Regions from separate parts of the Mesorhizobium sp. NZP2298 genome, predicted to be linked through region 2. Evidence: riboswitches for the same ligand, from Rfam matches in the RefSeq annotation. Region 2 holds a riboswitch; each other region holds the start of a gene.
The links. Region 2 has a riboswitch for cobalamin ahead of EB231_RS01920 (aromatic ring-hydroxylating oxygenase subunit alpha). Riboswitches for the same ligand answer to the same signal wherever they lie in the genome.
Positions count from the first base shown of each region.

Region 1 (5,171 bases), 3.3 Mb from region 2:
CAGCCGCAGGAAGGCGAGGCCGAGCAGGCTGGCGAGCGCGATCTGGTGCAGGATTCCGAAGAAGATGAAGCCGTCAGGCGTGGCAATCCGCGTGACGACCGAAATGGCGATCGCCGCTCCGGCAACCATGGCGAACCGCTTCCAGAAGCCGTTCCAGCGGATTTGCCGGCCATGGGCGAGGTACAGGCTGACGCCGACCAGGAACAGGAAGGTCGAGGCGATGCAGCGTGCGTAGATCTTCCACCAGCCGAAGGCGGTGAGGCCCGGATCGGTGTAGCCGAAGAATTCCAGGTCCCAGGTGAAATGGTAGCTCGCCATGGCCAGCAGCGCGATGCCGCGCACGATGTCGATGGCGACGATGCGCCTGGATGGCTCCGGAACGGGTGCGGTCGGCATATGGATGGTCATGGTCTCGCGATCTGATTCAGCCCGCCTGAGGACTATCACGGTTGGACGGGACAGAAGAAGGCCAGGGGGTGGATCAAGCGACGCTTTAGGCCAGAGCCGGGAAGCCTTTGACCGGCTTCGCTTTTGGCCGGTAACGGGTCGGTTTCCTCTTAATCGCCCGGGAATGGCCAGGGCAGATTTGGCTGGTGATTCTGCTTTGGGGAAGCAATGTCCACCCATGTGCGCCATCCGATCTGGCTCCCGGCCCTCAAGGCCGCGGATGCGCGCACCTTCGCCTCGCTCTACGCGGTGGAGTCCTTTGCCCGCGCCACGGTGTCGAGCGTCATCCCGATCCAGGCCTACGAGATCCTGCACAACGAGCAGATCGTCTCGATCCTCTACACCATCGTGGCGCTGCTCGGCCTGTCAGTGACCTTGTTCATGCCGATGCTGATCCGCCGCTTTGCTAGGCGCTGGGTCTACACGGCGGGCGCCTGCCTGCTTGCCATCGGCTCGCTGTTCTTCGTCACCCATACGCTTGCCGGGCAACTGGCCGGGATGTTGTGCCGGGTGATGGGCGCGAGCGCTTTGTCGATCACCCTCAATCTCTACATCATGGACCACATCCGCAAGACCGACTTCATGCAGGCCGAATCGCTGCGCATGGCGTGGTCGATGTTCGCCTGGACCGGCGGGCCGACGCTCGGCATCTTCCTCTATACACGCTTCGGCATCTACGCGGCGCATGGAGCGGTGGCGGTGTTCGCGCTGGCCTTGCTGGCGTTGTTCTGGACCTATCGGCTGGGCGACAACCAGTCGATCCGGCCCGGCAAGACCCGGCCGGCCAATCCGCTCGCCAATATCGGCCGCTTCATCGCGCAGCCCAGATTGAGGCTTGCCTGGCTGATCGCCTTTGGCCGCTCCTGCTTCTGGACGACGTTCTTCGTCTATGGGCCGCTGTTCATGGTGATCACCGGCCAGGGCGAGCTGGCCGGCGGCCTCTTGGTCTCCGCCGGCAATGCGCTGCTGTTCATGGCCATCTTCTGGGGCAAGGCCGGAAAACGCTTTGGCGGTCGCATGACCATGACCTTTGCCTATTTCGCCATGTCGGCAACGCTTATGGCGGCAGGCGCGGTGGGCGAGAGCGTGCCGCTGCTCACCGGCGCCTTCCTGTTGTGCGGCGCCTTCTTCACCATCGCGCTCGACGCCTTGGGTTCGACCGCCTTCATGCGTTCGGTACGATCTTATGAACGGCCGCAGATGGCTGCGGTCTACCGCACCTATCTCGATTTTTCCGAACTGACGCCGCCTCTGGTCTATTCAGTGGTGCTGGCTTTCTTCGGGCTGGGTTCGGTGTTCGTCACGCTCGGCCTGCTGGCGGCGGCGTGCGGCTTCGTGACCTGGCGCTATCTGCCGAAGTCACTGTGAGGATCACGGCGAAAGCGTTGCGTGGTGTTCGCGCACCCAGTTGTGGAAGCGGTGCAGTTCATATTCCTCGGGCATCAGCACGCCGGCGGCGTGCCGCATCGAGCGCAGGCCTCTCTGGTTGACCTCGCAGATCGCCGCATCCTCCTCCAGCACCTGTGTGCCGAAGGCGATGATGTTGTCGATGTCGGTCGCGGCCAGCGCTTCGGGCGCGAACAGCCATTCGGAGACAAGTTCCGTCTGTTCCGGCCCGAGCGGCACCAGCCGAACGGTCCTGACATAGTCGACATGGCCGACGATGAACATCGAGGGCAGGCTGGTGGCGTAGGTCTGGCCGGCGGCGCGTTCGGCTGGTGTCAATCCCGAGAAGACCGGCCCATGGGTCTTGCCGTCGCTCGACCAGGTTTCGGCGCCCGCCCGCAGACCACCGGAAAACTCCGGCGCGTCATTGTCGGCGTGGCGGGTCCATTCGGGGTCGTCATGCCGGCTCATCAGGCCGCGGCCATAGATCGGCACCAGCCGCGACAGGTCCTTGTGGACGCCCGGACAATGCAGGCACTCGTTGAAGTTCTCCCAAAAGATCTTCCAGTTGCAGTGCATCACCTTGCGCAGCACATGGCCTGCCACCAGCGTTTCCAGAGGCCAGTTGCCGAGATTGCCGGAGGCCGGGTCGAAGGATGCCTGCGCGGAGCCCGCCGCGTCCTCCTGCAAATTGATGAACACGAAGCCGCGCCATACCGAAAGTGCGACGCGATGGAGCGGATGGTCGGCCTTGTCGAAGCCGTCCGGCAATGATTTCGACGGCACGCGCACGAGGTCGCCGCGCAGCGAATAAGACCAGGCATGATAGGGGCAGGTGATCAGCCGCGCCTTCAGCCGGCCCTCGCTCTCCTGGCAAAGTTGGGAGCCGCGATGCCGGCACGTGTTGTGGAAGGCCCGTAACGCGCCGGTGTCGTCGCGCAGCACGATGATGTCCTGCGTGCCGATGCGGAATCGGCGAAAGGCCAGCGGTTGGGCCAGATCGGCCTCGCGGCAGACCAGCAGCCAGTTCTTGTACCAGATGGCATCGAGGTCCAGTTGATAGGCCGCTGCATCCCAATAGGCCGATGAGGGCAGGGTGGGTTCGGTTTGGGTCAGGCCGTTATAGGGATGGCGCTCGCTGGCAATTGGCTGCATGGCTGGCTTCCTGTGAAGAGGCCAGCCGACACCCGGCCAGCATAATTGTCAATTGTGGTGCCGATGACGGCGGATGTGGGCGGCATGGCGTAATCGCGCTGGTTACCGGCGGAATTTGGTTTGCCGGAGGCGATGATTCTGCCTATAGTCGCCGATGTCGTCGGTTCCATTTTGGAGCCAAGAGGGAATGCGGTGCGGGCTGACTTGTTGCCCAATGCCGTTGCTGCCCCCGCAACTGTATGCGGTAGTCCTCTCCATATGCCACTGAAGATTTGTCTTCGGGAAGGTGGGGAAGGGCGCTGATCCGTGAGCCAGGAGACCTGCCGGCGACAGGAAACTGACTTCGATGCCCTCGGGTGGAGGGTGAAAGGACAAGACATGACTACCGCTTCCGTCTCTCTCGGCGCCTCCGTTTCCTCGCAGTCGCGCTTCATGCAGCTGGCGCTCGCCGCGCTGCTCGGCACCTTCATCATCGGCTTCGTCGGCTTCTCGCATATCGATGCGGTCCACAATGCCGGTCATGACAACCGGCATTCGATGGCGTTTCCCTGCCACTGACGAGGATCTGACATCATGAATCTGTTTCGCAACGTCGTGTTCATCGCGGCGATCGCAGGGCTCGTGGCCGGCGTCGTTCTCGCCTGCATGCAGGCCTATGCCACCGTGCCGCTGATCCTCAAGGCGGAAGTCTACGAACAGGCCGAAGGCGGCCATAGCCATGACCATGCCACGGCGCCGGCTGATGCCGCCAGCGGCAACGCAATGAGTTCCGCCGCGCCAGCATCGAATGCCATGAGCGCTGCCACCCCGGCTCCGGCCGCAGCGGCTGTTCCGGCCGAGGACGAGGGCTGGGCGCCTGCCGACGGCTTCGAACGTTTTGCCTTCAACGTGGTGTCCAACGTCGTTACCGGCATCGGCTTCGCGCTGATCCTGGTCGCTGTTTCGGAATTCGCCGGAGGCATCGGCAATTGGCGCCAGGGCGTGTTCTGGGGCCTGGCCGGCTTTGCCGTTTTCACGCTGGCGCCCGGCCTCGGCCTGCCGCCGGAACTGCCGGCCATGCCGGCGGCCGACCTCACGCAGCGCCAGATCTGGTGGGTGGCAACGGTGGTCGCGACCGCCATCGGGCTTGGCCTGATCGCGTTCCGCAAGTCGTTGCCGCTTGCCATCCTTGCCGTGCTGCTGATCGTGGCGCCGCACATCGTCGGCGCGCCGCAGCCCGATAGCTTCGAGACACCGATCCCGGAAGGCCTGCACCACCAGTTCGTGGTGGCGGTGACGCTGACCAATCTGGTGTTCTGGCTGATGCTTGGCGCCGTCGTCGGCGTGGTGCGCGGACGCTTCACCGGCACCGCGACCAGCCTGCGCGACAGCTTTGCCTGATCGCGGCAAGCTGAGCTTCATCATTGGTGGTGCGCGCTCGGGAAAGAGCGCGCACGCCGAAACCCTGGCGACGGCGTTGCCCTCGCCATGGGCCTATATCGCCACCGCGCAAGCCTATGACGACGAGATGCGCGAGCGCATAGCGCTGCATCGGGCGCGGCGCGGCGCGGGCTGGACGACTATCGATGCGCCGCTCGACCTCGCCGGCGCGCTCGAGGCCTTGCCCGATAGCCACCCGGTGCTGGTCGACTGCCTGACGCTGTGGCTGACCAATCACTTGCTGGCAGACCATGACCTTGGGTTTGAGTGCCGGCGGCTGGCGGATGTGTTGTCGCGACCTCGCGGGCCGTGGTTCGTGGTATCCAACGAAGTCGGGCAAGGCATCGTGCCGGACAATGCGCTGTCGCGCCGCTTTCGTGATGAGGCCGGTCGACTCAACCAGCAGATCGCGGCGATCGCCGATACGGTGCTGCTGATGGTGGCGGGGCTGCCACTCAAGGTGAAATGAGATGACCGATATCGACGGCAAGACCACCGAAGACCGGGACGAAGAGCGCCACCGCGCCAAGATGGCCAAGCGCAAGGCGGTGCAGGACGCCGAGGTGGCGGCCAAGACGATCGAGAAGGGCCTGCTGATCGTCAACACCGGCCCGGGCAAGGGCAAGACGACAGCAGCGTTCGGTTTGGCGCTCCGCATGCTCGGCTATGGGAAGCGCGTCGGCGTCGTCCAGTTCATCAAGGGCAAGTGGCACACGGGCGAGAAGGATGCTTTCGCAACCTTCGGCGACCGCGTCGTCTGGCAC
Region 1 is NZ_CP033365.1:3,688,661-3,693,831, forward strand. It holds gene EB231_RS17840 (heparan-alpha-glucosaminide N-acetyltransferase) at 1-408, opposite strand, end outside; gene EB231_RS17845 (MFS transporter) at 616-1,815, shown strand; gene EB231_RS17850 (aromatic ring-hydroxylating oxygenase subunit alpha) at 1,819-2,988, opposite strand; cobalamin riboswitch at 3,133-3,330, shown strand; gene EB231_RS17855 (CbtB domain-containing protein) at 3,367-3,546, shown strand; gene EB231_RS17860 (CbtA family protein) at 3,562-4,368, shown strand; gene cobU (bifunctional adenosylcobinamide kinase/adenosylcobinamide-phosphate guanylyltransferase) at 4,361-4,876, shown strand; gene cobO (cob(I)yrinic acid a,c-diamide adenosyltransferase) at 4,878-5,171, shown strand, end outside.
Region 1: it holds a riboswitch for cobalamin, as region 2 does, so the genes downstream of both, EB231_RS17855 (CbtB domain-containing protein) here and EB231_RS01920 (aromatic ring-hydroxylating oxygenase subunit alpha) in region 2, are expected to answer to the same signal.

Region 2 (5,171 bases):
AATGGCCGATGTCAATTTGAGACAAGTGAAGAAGTCCTACGGCAATCTCAACATTCTCCACGGCATCGACCTCGATATCAAATCGGGCGAGTTCATCGTCTTCGTCGGTCCATCGGGCTGCGGCAAGTCGACCTTGCTGCGTTCGATCGCCGGGCTCGAGGAAATCACTTCGGGTGAGCTCAAGATCGACGGCGAGGTGGTCAACGACGTGCCGCCGTCGAAGCGCGGCATCGCCATGGTGTTCCAGTCCTATGCGCTCTATCCGCACATGACCGTCTACGACAACATGGCGTTCTCGATGAAGATCGGCAAGGAGAACAAGGCCGAGATCGACCGCCGCGTGCGTCAGGCGGCGGAAATCCTGCAACTGACCAAGTATCTCGACCGGCTGCCCAAGGCGATGTCGGGTGGGCAGCGCCAGCGCGTCGCCATCGGCCGCGCCATTGTGCGCAATCCGAAAGTGTTCCTGTTCGACGAGCCGCTCTCCAACCTTGACGCCGCACTGCGCGTCGCCACGCGCATCGAGATCGCCAAGCTCAAGGAATCGATGCCCAACACGACCATGATCTACGTCACCCACGACCAGGTCGAGGCGATGACGCTGGCCGATCGCATCGTCGTGCTCAAGGACGGGCACATCGAACAGGTCGGCACGCCGATGGATCTCTACAAGAAGCCCGGCAATCTGTTCGTCGCCCAGTTCATCGGCTCGCCGGCCATGAACATCCTGCCGGCGACGATCGACAAATCAGGCAGCCCGACCGTCGTCAGCCATGTCGGCGGGCGCAAGGCTACGGTGCCGATCACGACGCCGGCCTCGGCGAAGGGTACGGCTGTAAGCTTCGGCGTGCGGCCGGAGGACCTGATCATCGCCACCGGCGCGGATTATCTGTTCGAGGGAACGGTCGATTACGTCGAGCAGCTCGGCGAGGTTCAACTGGTCTATGTCGACATCGGCCGCGCCGACCTGCCTCTGGTGACCAAGCTGCCGGGCAATGTCGAGGTCAAGCGCGGCTCGACGCTGCGGCTGACAGCCAATGCCGAGGACTTGCATATCTTCGACACGGACGGGCGGTCCTTCGCGCTGCATGAAGCGGAAGCAAAGGCGGCTTAAGAGGCCTGTCTGGACAGCAAAAAAAGAGCGGCGGGCAAGGCCCGCCACTCTTTTTTAGGATCGACTTTGGCTGTTAGTGGCCGAAGAGATTCCGGTCAGCGCCCTGGGGTGCCGACTTCTGCGCGTCGCCCGACGAATTGAGCAGCTTATAGACGGGCGAATCGCCGTTGCGGATCGAAGCCGTACGTGAGTTGTCGACCGAAGTCGCGGCAGGCTGGTTGGCGCCATTGGAGCCGTAGTTGTCGCTGCCGGCGAAAGCGCTGCCGGAGAGAGCCAGAACGGCGGCGGCAGCAATGATGATCTTGTTCATTTCAAGTCTCCTGAATTTCAAGTTTCAACGGGGCGGCAGGCGGGCCCGCCACCCCGGAGAATCGGCTGTTAGTGGCCGAAGAGATTGCGGTCGGCACCCTGGACGGGTGTCTGGGCAGCCGGTTCCGACTTCTTGATCGAAGCGGTGTAAGAGCTGTCGGTCGAAGTAACAGCGGGCTGGTTGGCGCCATTGGAGCCATAGTTGTCGCTGCCGGCGAAGGCGCTGCCGGAGATAGCCAGGACGGCGGCGGCAGCAAGGATGATCTTCTTCATTTCAAGTCTCCTGAATTCTTCGAGTTCCGCCAAGGCGGCGAGCCGAGCCCACCGCCTGCTGGAAATCGACTGTTAGTTGTTGCCGAAGAGGTTGCGATCGGCACCCGTGACAGGCGCCTGAGCAGCCGGCTCCGACTTCTTGGTCGAAGCGGTATACGAACCGTCGACGGCAGCAGTGGCTGCAGGTGCATTCGAACCATAGTGATCGCTACCAGCGAAGGCGCTGCCGGAAATGGCCAGAAGGGCGGCGGCAGTGAGAACAATCTTTTTCATTTTTGGTACTCCAGTATTTTTCCGTCCGTCTAGCGGCGTGTCTTGGGATTAAAATCGCGTCGTTCGGACAGCCCCGATGTGGGAAAGCCAGGCGGCCGTTTCCAATCACGAAGTTGTTCCGTGTGGACCAAGAGTCCACCACTTGAAATTGTACCAAAGCCTTCCGGATCAAACATTTTTCTTTTTGATATCAATCGATTAGATAAAATCGGCAACGCGATCACCTGAGGTATCGGAGGCTCAGCGTTCACACCCTGCTGTACGCACCGTCAACAGAAACGAACCGTTCGGTTCGATTTTAGAATCTGCTAATAGTCACTTTTCGAAACCGTTAACCTTTCTTGCTTCGATTCCGGGGCGATTTCGATAGCCGGCACCGTCGTCACCGAGACGCGTTTCGTGGCCGTTGTTCCCGGCCCGCTCGCTGCGCAAGCGTGTCGCGGCACATGGATGCGATGTCGCTTTCATGCCGATGTGGCATGCGCTGTCGTGATTAGATCATGGCCATCTCGGGTGCCGCTTCGTGACGACGGGGCGGAGAATTGGGAAGCCGGTCAAAGTCCGGCGCTGCCCCCGCAACGGTGGTGGAGTTCAAGTCGCAACGGGAGACCACTGGGCGAAAGCCTGGGAAGGTGTAGCGACCGTCCGAAAGGACACTCCAGAGCCCGGAAACCAGCCCGAGATTTTTGAACTCGACTGATCGCGGTGGGCGGTCAAGAGGTGGATAGTGCATGACCGGCGCTTCGCCGGGACTGCATCCGATCCTTCCTCCATCACCACCATAGTCAGTCCTTAAACACGAGGACAGGACATGGATGTGCGCAACGATATGCTGAGGCTCCTGGACAGCCGCAGAGAGGGTTTCTCGCTCGAGCAGCCCTTCTACACCGACCCGGACTATTTCAAGCTCGACATGGAGCTGATCTGGTACCGCGACTGGCTTTTCATCGGCCATGATTGCGAATTGCCCAAGCCCGGCAGCTTCATCACCGTACAGGTCGGCGACTACCCGGTCGTGCTGGTGCGCGATCAGCAGGGCAAGATCAACGCCTTCCACAATTCCTGCCGCCATCGCGGAAGCCGGGTCTGCAACACGGACAAGGGCACGGCCGCCAAACTTGTCTGTCCCTATCACCAGTGGACCTATGAGCTCGACGGTCGCCTGCTGTTTGCCCGCCAGATGGCCGACGGTTTCGACAAGAGCCAGTTCGGGCTGAAGCCGGTCGCCTGCGAAAGCGTTGCCGGCTACATCTTCATCTGCCTGGCGAAGGAGCCAGCCGACTTCGCGCCGATGCGGGCGATGATCGAACCCTATCTCAAGCCGCACCGGCTCAGCGAGGCAAAGATCGCCTTCGAGAGCACCATCGTCGAAAAGGGCAATTGGAAGCTCGTCTGGGAAAACAACCGAGAGTGCTATCACTGCGCGGGCAATCATCCGGAGCTGTGCAAAACCTTCCCGGAAGCACCGACCGTGACCGGCGTGCAAGGCGCCGACAGCGATCCGGAGATGCTGGCGCACTGGGCCAAATGCGAAGCGGTCGGCCTGCCGAGCAAGTTCCGCATCGACCCGGCGGGGCAATACCGAGCCACGCGGGCGCCGCTGCTGCGCGATGCGGTCAGCTACACGATGAACGGCAAGCGGGCGGTGAGGAAGAACCTCTCCGACAGCGTCTCGGCCGACCGTATCGGCACATTGATGCACTATCACTACCCGACGACCTGGAACCATATCCTCATCGACCATGCCGTCACCTTCCGCGTGCTGCCGATCAGCGCCACCGAAACCGCCGTGACGACCAAGTGGCTGGTGCACAAGGATGCGGTCGAGGGCGTCGACTACGATCTTGCCGAGCTCACCCATGTGTGGACCGAGACCAACGATCAGGACCGCCGCATCGTCGAGGAAAACGCCCTCGGCATCCTGTCGCCGGCCTATGAGCCCGGCCCCTATTCGGAGCTGCATGAGGGCGGCGTGATCCAGTTCGTCGACTGGTACGCCCGCTTCATCGGCCCGCGCCTCGCCGAAGGCGGCCGGCCGGCGCTGCGCAGCGTCGCCTGAGAGGTTGAGGGATGAATGCGATGACCGACCTTGGCCTCTATCGCCATCTCGATCAGATGGCGCCCTGGAACGACAGGCTGCAGGTGCTGGAAGTGATCGGCGTCAGCGACGAGGCGCCTGACGTCAAGACCTTCACGTTCCGATCCGACAACCAGACCTGGTTCCGCTACAAGCCGGGCCAGTTCGTGACGCTGGAGCTACCTGTACCGGACGGGCCGCTGATGCGCACCTATACGCTGTCCTCCTCTCCGTCGCGGCCCTTCTCTATCGCGGTCACGGTGAAGGCGCAGGCCGGCAGCATCGGCACGCGATGGATGTTCGATCACCTGACACCCGGTTCGCACGTCAAGGCCTATGGGCCGAGCGGCGACTTTTCGCTGCACAGCCATCCGGCGGCCAAATACCTGTTCATCTCGGCCGGGTCCGGCGTGACGCCGATGATGTCGATGCTGCGCTGGCTGAACGACTGCGCGCCATGGACCGATGTCGGCTTCGTCAATTGCGCGCGTCGCGCCGAAGAGATCATTTTCCGCAAGGAGCTTGAGCTGCTCGGCGGTCATATGCCAGGCCTGTCGCTGGGCTTCATGATCGAGGAGCGGTCAAGCCGCGAGGGCTGGTATGGCCATATGGGCCGTATCGACGCCATCCGGCTGCCATTGCTGGCGCCCGATTTCCGTGAACGCGAAATCTTCTGCTGTGGTCCGGACCCTTTCATGCGCGCCGTGCGCGGCATGCTGGAAGCCGCCGGCTTCGACATGACGAAATACCACCAGGAGAGCTTTGCCGCACCCGCGGTGGAGGAGATCCCGGCGCCGTTCGCAACGCCGGCGCAGGATGGCGTGGCCGTTCCCGCCGAGGCCGCAACGCAGATCCGCTTCGCGCTTTCGGACGTCGACGCCGAATGCGTCGCCGGCCAGACCGTGCTGCAGACGGCGCGTGCCTCTGGCGTGCGGATACCCGCGGCCTGCGAATTCGGCCTGTGCGGAACCTGCAAGGTGAAGAAAGTCTCCGGTGCCGTCGAGATGAGCCACAATGGCGGCATCCTCGATCACGAGATCGACGACGGCTTCATCCTCGCCTGCTGCTCGAAGCCGCTATCGGCTCTCGAAATCGAAGCGTGATCGGCTTGCGCTCCAACTGATC
Region 2 is NZ_CP033365.1:424,400-429,570, forward strand. It holds gene EB231_RS01900 (ABC transporter ATP-binding protein) at 2-1,114, shown strand; gene EB231_RS01905 (DUF680 domain-containing protein) at 1,188-1,424, opposite strand; gene EB231_RS01910 (DUF680 domain-containing protein) at 1,493-1,696, opposite strand; gene EB231_RS01915 (DUF680 domain-containing protein) at 1,769-1,969, opposite strand; cobalamin riboswitch at 2,464-2,664, shown strand; gene EB231_RS01920 (aromatic ring-hydroxylating oxygenase subunit alpha) at 2,781-4,028, shown strand; gene EB231_RS01925 (hybrid-cluster NAD(P)-dependent oxidoreductase) at 4,049-5,149, shown strand.

Region 3 (5,171 bases), 3.2 Mb from region 2:
CTTCGATCAGCCTGAGATCCTCGTCGTGGCTTTCACCGGGAAGCAGCGCCAGTTTTATGCCGCGCTCGCGGGCGATCGAAGCCAACTGGTCGCAGCCATAGCGCCACCAATCGTGGCCGCCGAGGATGCGCACCAGGATGATCTTGGCGTGGCGGGCGACGCTGTCGACCCAGAGGTCGACGGACATGGGATGGCGCAGGTCGCGCAGCGCCGCCAGCCGCATCGAGGGCACGCGGCCGGCATCGGCCTTCCACGCCGCCGCCAGCCCGGCAAGATCGCTGTCGGTGAAGGACAGGGCCACGATATCCGCCGGCGTCTGCCGCAGATCGACCGGCTCGGCAAGATCGTCGAGCGAGGCGGAGGTCGTGGTGAGGATATGCATCGCGGCTCGTGTCTGAAAATCAGCCGGCGAGTATACGCTCGATTGCCGGGCGGTTCAGCCCCTTGAGGCCGATGACGACCAGGCGCGAACGGCGGTCGTCCTCGGCCGTCCAGGCGCGGTCATAGTAGTGATTGACGCGCGGGCCGACGGCCTGCAGCAGGAGCCGCATCGGCTTGCCGCCGACCTCGACGAAGCCTTTCACACGCAGCACGTTTTCCTGTTCGGCGGCGGCCGCGACGCGCTTTGCCAACTCGTCCGGATTGGCGATCGAGGGGATGTCGACGATGAAGGTATCGAAGTCGTCATGCTCGTGGTCGAAAGCGCCGTCATGATGCGACTTGCGGTTTTCGATATCGTTCTCGACAGCGAGACCGAGGCCGAGCAGCACCGAGGGGTCGACCTTGCCATGCGAGGTCGGCACGATCTTCACGGCGCGGGCGGAATGTTCGTTGATGATGGCGTTGGCGCGGGCCGAACCGGCGGCGTCCATCAGGTCGCTCTTCGACAGGATGATCAGATCCGCGCAAGCGATCTGATCCTCGAACACTTCCTCGACCGGGTCGTCATGGTCGAGGCTCTCATCCCCGGCGCGCTGCGCTTGCAAGGCGTCCATGTCGTTGGCGACGCGGCCTTCGGCCAATGCGGGGCCGTCGACCACGGCGATGACGCCGTCGACCGTCACGCGGCTCTTCACCGTCGGCCACTGGAACGCCTGGACCAGCGGCTTGGGCAGAGCGAGGCCCGAGGTTTCGATCAGGATGTGGTCGACCTTCGGCGTCAGCGACAGGATCTGGTCCAGCGCTGGCACGAAATCGTCTGCCACGGTGCAGCAGATGCAGCCATTGGCCAGTTCGACGATGTTCTCCTCCGGGCAGGTGTCGATGCCGCAGCCCTTCAAAATCTCGCCGTCGATGCCGATGTCGCCGAACTCGTTGACGATGATGGCAATACGCTTGCCGCCGGCGTTTTCCAGGAGATGGCGGACCAGCGTCGTCTTGCCGGCGCCGAGGAAGCCGGTGACGACGGTGCAGGGGACGCGGGAGAGATTGCCGGTCGAATTTGGGGCGCTCATGATCAATCCTTCAACAGGTCGAGGGGAGGAATGCGGGCCACGAGGCCGCGCTTGAGGGAATCGGGCCGGCCACGCCATGGAATGAGGCCGTCCGTCGAGGTGGCGAAGAGCTTGGCGCCGGTGACAAGGTCGGCGCCGCTGGCCGCGGTCAGGTCGCCGAAGACATAGCTCCAGCAGCCGTCGCGCAGGATGGCGGCGCTCAGCCGGTGCTTGCAATTGCCGAGGCATTCGACCGTGCGGACGCGGATGTCGTCGCCGGCCGCGGCGCGGCGCGTGTCCTCAGCCAGCAGTTCGCCGGCGCGGGGATGCGCGTCCGAGCCGGTCTCGTCGCGACAGGAGGCGCAGACGATGATGGTGACGCCGGCCAAGGCTTCGCCGTCGGCGGACGAATTGTCCGCTGTGCCAGCCGAAAAACTGCCGTTCTGGTCCAAAAAACCGGGCTCCTTGCCCGGAAACCCGCCGGGCGATCGGATTCTTTTGTCGCAGACGGCAGGTCTCCTGGCTCGCGGATCATCGCCTTGGGTGCCGCCTTCCCGGGAATTCCCAGTGGCTTTCGGCCTTGGCTCTTCGCTTACAGTTGCGGGGACAGCCGCGGATTTGAGATTTTTCACCTCGCACCGCATTCCCTCTTAGCCCCTGCCGTTGCGGGCAAGGGACCGTCTGGACGGGATTTAGGCTTTTGCAGGCAGCGGTGTCAACGCGGGCTTACGACACGACGATGTCGGCCAGCGCCGGGCCCAGATCGCCTGCCGGCGTCACGTCCATGCGTTCAAGGCCAAGCCAGCCCTGCATCTGCTTCAATTCCTCGAAGAGCTGCGCGGCGGTATCAGGCGGGGCGCCGGGCTCGGGGTAGGCGGCATGGACGCGCAGGACGCTGGCCGGCCGGTCTGCCTTGAGGTCGACGCGCGCCACGATCTTGTCGCCGAGCAGGAAGGGGAGGACGTAGTAGCCGTATTGGCGCTTTTCAGCCGGCGTGTAGATTTCGATGCGGTAGTGGAAATCGAACAGCCGCTCAGAGCGCGAGCGCTCGAAGACGACCGGGTCGAACGGCGCCAACAGCGCGCGGGCCTCGATTTTCCGGGGCAGGCGCGCGTCCTTGTGAAGGTAGGCCGGCTTGTCCCAGCCTTCGACGCGCACCGGCAGCAACTCGCCCAACTCGACCAGTTCCTCCAGCCGGCCTTTCATATCGGCCGGCGACAGCCGGAAATAGTCGCGCAGGTCGCCCGATGTCGCCACGCCATGGGCGCGGGCCGAGATGCGCAGCAATTCGCGATGCGCGTCCTCGGCCGGGGGCGCCGGCAGATCGAGGATCGCCTGCGGCAGCACCCGCTCTGGCAAATCGTAGAAGCGCTCGAAGCCGCGGCGGTGCGCCGTGGTGATGCGCCCGGCCCAGAACAGCCATTCGAAGGCGTGCTTGGCATGGCTCCAGCCCCACCAGCCGCCCGAACCTTTCTGGCCTTCGAGCGCCGACGCGGCGATCGGGCCGAGCTCGACGACCGCGCGGTAAATGTCTTCTATATAGGCGGCGTGTTCGCGACCCCATTTGGCCAGCCCCAGATACATTTCATCGCCTTGCTCGGCGCGCTGCATGCGCCAGCGCATCAGCGGGTAGGTCTCGACCGGCAGGAACGAAGCCTCATGCGCCCAGTATTCGAAGACAGTGCGCTTGCGAGTCACGGCGGCATTGTCGAGCAAAGCGAACGGGTAGGGACCCAGGCGCGAATAGAGCGGCATGTAATGAGCACGCACCACCGCGCTGACGGAATCGATCTGCAGCAGGCCGGTACGGGAAAGCACACGGGCGAAATGGCGGCGGTCGGGTGTGCCATTTGGGCGCGGATCGAGGAACCCTTGAGCGGCGAGTGCAATGCGGCGGGCGGCGGCGAGCGAGATTTTTTCCTTCATGCAGGCATCACTCTGAGGGGCTTCGGCTGTGGGTCGGGTCTTTGTCTGGGCAGGTTCTTGTCGCAAAATCGGGTCCGCTTTTGCGGAACCTGCATGGTGATTCCAACCCATGCTAGCAGGGTTTTGGCGGCAACCATGTCAGGAGAGAAAAGTGGAGTAAAAGACGAAGGAAATCAAACAGGAGCGGATCGGACCAGTTTCTCCGGATATGCCGTCCAGGTCGGCGTTTTGAACAAGGTTTGACTTGCTTCGCTGGAAGTGCTGCGCTAACCCTCGCCGCGTTGCAGCATAGGCCCCTTAAAACGGTTCAGCGGTTAAACTGTCACGCTTCCGCATTAAGGTCCGGTGCTGTAATCAAAGTGGATTGGCGCCAACGGAAAACCGCTGCATGAACGCACTTCTCAGTTCGTACCTGCCCATCGTCCTGTTCATAGGCGTGGCACTGGTCGTCGGCCTGGCGCTGCTGGCCGCCCCGTTCCTGGTGGCCTACCGCAATCCCGATCCCGAAAAGCTTTCCGCCTACGAGTGCGGTTTCAACTCGTTCGACGACGCCCGCATGAAATTCGACATCCGTTTCTACCTGGTGTCGATCCTGTTCATCATCTTCGACCTGGAGGTGGCCTTCCTGTTTCCCTGGGCCGTGTCCTTCTCGAAGATCGGCATGCTCGGCTTCTGGTCGATGATGGTGTTTTTGGCGGTGCTGACCATCGGCTTTGCCTATGAATGGAAAAAAGGAGCGCTGGAATGGGATTGAACGACAGTTCAGGCACCCTCGTCGCGCCGAAGCCGAAGGGCATCATCGATCCCAACACCGGCAGGCCGGTGGGGGAGGACGATCCCTTCTTCCTCGAAATCAACAATGAGCTTGCCGACAAAGGCTTTCTGGTCACCTCGACCGAGGCGCTGATCACCTGGGCGCGCAGCGGCTCGCTGATGTTCATGACCTTTGGTCTGGCGTGCTGCGCGGTCGAGATGATCCACACCTCGATGCCGCGCTACGACTCGGAGCGGTTCGGCGTCGCGCCGCGCGCGTCTCCGCGCCAGTCCGACATCATGATCGTCGCCGGCACGCTGACCAACAAGATGGCGCCGGCGCTGCGCAAGGTCTACGACCAGATGCCGGAGCCTCGCTACGTCATCTCGATGGGCTCCTGCGCCAATGGCGGCGGCTACTACCACTATTCCTATTCGGTGGTGCGCGGCTGCGACCGCGTCGTGCCGGTCGATATCTATGTGCCCGGCTGCCCGCCGAGCGCCGAAGCTTTGCTCTACGGCATTCTTCTGCTGCAGAAGAAGATCCGCCGCACCGGCACGATCGAACGGTAAATCCATGGCCGCATCCCTGAGTGAACTGTCGACCTATCTCGGCGAAAAGCTGATCGGCCGCGTCAATGACGCGGTGATCGCCTATGGCGAGCTCACCATCCATGTCGAACCGCGCGACCTGGTCGAGGTGGTGACCTTCCTGCGCGACGATGCGCGCTGCCAGTTCATCTCGATCATTGATGTCTGTGGGGCCGATTATCCGTCGCGGGCCAAGCGCTTCGACGTCGTCTACCACCTGCTGTCGCCGAAGCAGAATGTGCGCATCCGCGTCAAGGTGCAGGCCGACGAGGAGACGATGGTGCCGTCGATCACCAGCGTCTATCCCGGCGCCGACTGGTTCGAGCGCGAGACCTACGATCTCTATGGCGTGCTGTTCTCGGGCCATCCCGACCTGCGGCGCCTGTTGACCGACTACGGTTTCGAAGGCCATCCGCTGCGCAAGGATTTCCCGCTGACCGGCTTTGTCGAGGTGCGTTACGACGACGA
Region 3 is NZ_CP033365.1:3,645,919-3,651,089, forward strand. It holds gene cobN (cobaltochelatase subunit CobN) at 1-382, opposite strand, end outside; gene cobW (cobalamin biosynthesis protein CobW) at 402-1,454, opposite strand; gene EB231_RS17640 (DUF1636 family protein) at 1,457-1,885, opposite strand; cobalamin riboswitch at 1,926-2,130, opposite strand; gene EB231_RS17645 (winged helix-turn-helix domain-containing protein) at 2,160-3,359, opposite strand; gene EB231_RS17650 (NADH-quinone oxidoreductase subunit A) at 3,748-4,113, shown strand; gene EB231_RS17655 (NuoB/complex I 20 kDa subunit family protein) at 4,104-4,685, shown strand; gene EB231_RS17660 (NADH-quinone oxidoreductase subunit C) at 4,690-5,171, shown strand, end outside.
Region 3: it holds a riboswitch for cobalamin, as region 2 does, so the genes downstream of both, EB231_RS17640 (DUF1636 family protein) here and EB231_RS01920 (aromatic ring-hydroxylating oxygenase subunit alpha) in region 2, are expected to answer to the same signal.

Region 4 (5,171 bases), 980 kb from region 2:
CATCGGATTTTGTCGCGACACATCGCCAATGATGATCGGGGGTCGCACAAAGCGCGAGCCATAGCTCTGCACCCACCCATGCTGCGTGAAGGCAAAGCCGCGGAGCTGCTCGGCGAAATACTGCACCATATCGTTGCGCTCGAATTCGCCGTGGACCAGCACGTCGAGTCCGATCTCTTCTTGCCAGCGAACGGCGGCTTCTATCTCTTTTTTCAGGAAGGCCTCATAGTCGACGTAACTCAGCTCGCCCTTGGCATGGGCTGCCCGCGCCTTGCGAACCTCGGCTGTTTGCGGGAAGGAGCCGATCGTCGTGGTGGGGAAGGATGGCAAGCCAAACGTGTCGCCCTGAAGCTTGGAGCGCACGTCGAATGCGCTCTTCCGGCGCGTCATGGCGACCTTGATGCTGGCGACCCGACCTTCGACGAGCGGATCATGCACCTTAGCGGATGTCGCGCGAGCGGCGGCAGCCTCAGCCGACGCCTCTAGTTCGGCGGCGACCGCGTCCCGGCCTTCAGCCAGGGCACGGGCGAGCACGACCAGCTCGTCGGTTTTTTGCGCCGCGAAGGCGAGCCACGATTTCACGTCCGCATCGAGTGCCGTCTCCATGTCCAGGTCGATCGGCACATGCAGCATCGAGCAGGACGGGGCGATCTCCACGCGGTCCAGCGGCCAGCCGGCGACGATCGGCTTGATGCGGTCAAGTATGGCAGGCAGGTTCGCGCGCCAGACGTTGCGGCCGTCGATCAGCCCGAGCGAGAGCACAAGTTCCTTCTGCGCGAGCCGGCCGACGGTCTCCAACTGCTCTGGAGCGCGCACGAGATCGACGTGCAGTCCCGCCACGGGCAGAGAAATTGCGGTCTCGAGATTGTCTCCCAGCGATCCGAAATAGGTAGCGACCATGATCTTCAACTCCGGTGCTGCTTTTGACAGCCGGCAGTAGGCGAATTGGAGCGCATCCCGTTCGTTGGGAACCAGATCGACCACGAGCGCCGGCTCATCGATCTGCACCCAATCGGCTCCCGCGAGCTTCAGCCTCCGCAGGAGCTCCTCGTAGACGGGCAGCAGCCGTGGCAGGAGCGCGATAGGGTTGAAACCTTCCTCAGGTGACTTCGCCAACTTGAGAAAGGTAACCGGTCCAAGCAGGACCGGGCGCGTGTGGATGCCGAGCGCCTTGGCCTCGAGGAAATGATCGACCGGTTTCGCCGACGAGAGGGCAAAGCTCTGATCGTCGGTAAGTTCCGGCACAATGTAGTGATAGTTGGTGTCGAACCATTTGGTCATTTCCATCGCGGCAAGGCCATGCCCGTTGGCCGCATGCTCGTCACCGGCATGTCCGCAATCAGCGGCCTGATCTTGGTTGCCGCGCGCCATTGCGAAATAGGTATCGAGTGGGACCTCGCCGTCAGTCCAGGTGTATCGTGCCGGCACGGCGCCGACCATGGCGACGGTGTCGAGCACATGGTCATAAAGTGAGAAATCGTTGGACGGGATTTTCGACACGCCGCGATCGTGCTGCTCCCTCCAGCTGGCGGCGCGTAGCGCCTTCGCCGTCGCGAGCAGGTCGGCAGCGGGAGATTTTCCGGACCAGTAGCTTTCAAGCGCGAATTTGAGTTCCCGCCGTCGACCGATACGCGGCACGCCGAGCGTTGCCACTGGAATTTGTTGAGAGACAGTCATGCCATACCCCGATGGTTGGGGCGTGGGGACAAGGAACGCGCGAGTAGGCGGCACGAAGCCAGGCTACCGCGGCCACCGAGACACCCCGCCCGTGGACGTTGTTCGTCGTGGCAGGTCTCCTGGCTCGCGGGTCAAAGCCTCTGCCCGTCTTCCCGAGGCCGTTCGCCTCAGTGACACCAATGGGCTTGGCTCGCCGCTAACAGTTGCGGGGGCAGCGCCGGCATCGCACCGGCTTCCCTCTTAGCTCCGCTACGGCAGTGCCGCGCGGAGAACCACGACATGCGCACAATCACAGCAGCTTCGCTCCTTGTCAATACATATAACGAGATGTTTATGTGATGATGCGAATAGTGCCCTTGCGCTGATCAGTCTCTTTCGCCCAAAGCCGTGTACGATGCGGCCTCACATCAGTGCAGGCTCGGAGAGGTCCTTGTCCTCATCGGCGACGCCGGATCAGATCGAGGTCGCCGGGCTCAAGAGCGTAAAGTGGGGCGAGGCCGTCACGGTCCGCCGGGAATCCCGGTATTTGTTCCCCGCTCGGCTTCGCTCAGCGTGCTTGCGCATTCCAGCACGCTGATAACCATGTCCGGAAGCGGAAAGGAGAGGTGGCGCCTCAGGTCGGCGGAACTGGGGCTGGGCCGCCAGCGTCTCGAACAACTGCGCGGCGATCGCCTCGACCTGCTGCGCGAGCAGCTTCACCCTGCGATTGCTGAAGGCCGGCGCCACGATCGTGCGTAACCGGGCATGCTCGCCCCCCTCGTGCGAGACCAGCCACCCCGGCGAACCGAGAATCACCGAATCCGGGGTGAATGCCGCACTTCTCTAAGCGACGGAAGGGCGGAAGCTGACCGGCAGGCGCTGCGGGCAGCGAATGACGTAAGACGGCATGTAGACGACGTCCTCCGCAGCGATGGTCAGGGCCAGATCCTCCAGCCGCCCGAACAGCGCGGGGAAGGCGCAGCGCAATTCCAGGCGCGCCAGCGCAGCGCCCAGGCAGGAATGCGGCCCCTCGCCGAATGACAGGTGCGGGTTGTGCCGCCGGGTGACATCGAACCTGTCGGCGCCGGGACCGAAGGCCTTTTCGTCCCGGTTCGCCGCATGGAACGCCATCAGGACGGCATCGCCGCGGCGGACCATGCATCCGTCGATCTCCACGTCCTGGGTGGCATAGCGGAACGGCAGATTGGCCGCTGAGCTGCCCCAGCGCAGGATCTCGTCGATCGCCTGTGACCAAGGAACTTGGCCGCTGCGCACCAGGTGCAGTTGCTGCGGATGCGTCAGCAATGCCAGCACGCCATTGCCGATGACGCCGGCGGTGGTCACGAAGCCCGCAGAGAGCACCATGAACAGCATGTCGATGAGCTCGGTGTCGGAAACGAGCTCGCCTTTGTCACGGGCGACGATCAGGGCCGAAGCCAGATCATCGCCGAGCTGGCCCCGCTTGAGCGCGATCAGGCGACGGAAGAACTCCGGGATGCGCTGCCGCGTCTGTCGCACCTCTTCGGCTGTGGCGGAGGTGTTGGCCAGGCTGTAGGTGAGCGCGACGATCTCTTCACGCTGTTCGTCCGGCAAACCGAACAGTTCGGCAATCACGTTGGTGGGCAGCGGAACGGCGAACTCGCACATCAGATCGGCACTGCCGCCGCGCTGCGCCATCTCGGCCAGGAGTCGATCGACGCATTGTTCGATCCGTGGCGCCAGCAAGGCGATACGACTAGGCGCGAAGCTGCTGGACAGCAGGCCGCGCAAGCGACGGTGATCGGCGCCGTGCGCCGTGGTCATGTTGTCCACTTTGCATATCCCGATCAGCGGATGATCCTCGGGAATCTCGCCGTCCTGCACCGCCCGCCACTGTCGCCAGTCCTTGTTGAAACGCTGGTCGGAAAGCATCTGCCTGAGCGTCTGGTGACGGCCTGCCGCCCAGGCCACCACACCGCCTGGCAGCGACACTCGCGCCATCCCCCCCTGCTGCAGAATCGCAGAAGAAAGACGATCAAGTTGCGTGGGAGCGGCCGGCACACCGATCACGTCGCAATGATCGTTTTCTACGCGCATGCCAACAACTCCTTTAAGAACCATTGCGGGTCCACTTCTCGGCACGGATGATCCGCGCGCGGACTTCGAAAAGCGCCCCTTTTGTGTGGTTCGTCCTCAGAAGCGGTAGGTGAGACCTGCGCCTATCAACCAGGGATCGAGCTTGGCCTTGCCCGTGAGCTTGGCGCCGGCGACAGTGACGTCGAAGTCGGGCTTGAGGAAAAGCTTCTTCACGTCGAAGTTGACGCCCCAGTGCTCGTCCACCATGTAGTCGAATCCGACCTGCAGCGCGGCGCCGAATGTGTTCTTGACCTTGAGATCATCGGCGCTGCCGGCTTGCTGATGATAGAAGATCGTATAGTTCACGCCGGCGCCGAGATAGGGTTTGAAGGTGTCGAAATCGGTAAAATGATACTGCAATGTCACCGTTGGCGGCAGCAGCCAAACCTTGCCGACCTTGCCAAGCCCGCCGATCGCACCTTGGCCGTCGATGTTGGCATAGGTGGTGCCGAGTATGAGTTCGGCGGCGATGTTGTCCGTGAAGAAATATGAGATATCGAGTTCCGGCGTCACGGTGTTCGAATACGAAAGACCGGAGCCGGGCACCGCATTGACATAGCCCGAATCCTCGGTGATCACCCCCAACGCACGCAGGCGGATCTGCCAGGGGCTTGGCGCTTCCGCGACGCAGGCTTCTGCCTGCGGGACGCTCGCGGCTTGCCCAACATCTGCCGCGCCGGCCTGTCCCGCAGCGATGAGGACGACAGCCGCTGTCATTGCCCGCGCCACGCCAATTCGCGCTCTCGCCATACTTTTCTCTCCTTGATCTTCAGAAGCGACGCACTGCGCCTTGATTGAATCCTGCTCGCATCAATCGAGATTGACGGAGCGCTCATGCGGGAGAGCCCCCGCATGTGTCGTGCCAAATGAGAAAATCGTTGCAGAACAATGCGGTCACTTCGATAGCGCTGTGTCTCATGTCCGACTTCGTCGAAGATCCGACAATGAGTGCAGCCGTAGCCGCCCCTGGTAGCCGTTCGTCAACATCGGCCGGCAGTTCGTTGACACGCTCGTACTCGGCTTCGAGTTTTGGCGTATTCTGCGTTTAGCGCCTTGATCGTCGCCTGCTGCTTCGCCGTCAGGCCGGGGAACGTTCCAGCCAGTTGGCGCAGTCCGTGGGCGTGTCCGTAAGGCGTCTCGACCGCGACCGATATGGGCGGGAAATCCTTTGGCAGCATGCGCCAGCCGCCATCCGATCGGGCCATGTAGCGGAACGCGTTCAAGACCTCGCGCAGGTCCGTCACCACGCGCCGCCCGGTCTTGGCCGCGCCCGGCAGGAACGGTTGTATCCGCGACCATTCCTCATCCGTCAGATCGGAGAGGATAGCGCTTGGTCTTCTTCTCGATATCGGCCATCCGGCCACGCGTCGCTCGGGTCCACTTCCCAAGCTTGAAACACG
Region 4 is NZ_CP033365.1:6,785,152-6,790,322, reverse strand. It holds gene metE (5-methyltetrahydropteroyltriglutamate--homocysteine S-methyltransferase) at 1-1,653, opposite strand, end outside; cobalamin riboswitch at 1,770-1,969, opposite strand; partial or broken gene EB231_RS35005 (cytochrome P450) at 2,244-2,493, opposite strand; gene EB231_RS32275 (cytochrome P450 family protein) at 2,500-3,732, opposite strand; gene EB231_RS32270 (OmpW/AlkL family protein) at 3,829-4,521, opposite strand; partial or broken gene EB231_RS35345 (transposase) at 4,926-5,127, opposite strand.
Region 4: it holds a riboswitch for cobalamin, as region 2 does, so the genes downstream of both, metE (5-methyltetrahydropteroyltriglutamate--homocysteine S-methyltransferase) here and EB231_RS01920 (aromatic ring-hydroxylating oxygenase subunit alpha) in region 2, are expected to answer to the same signal.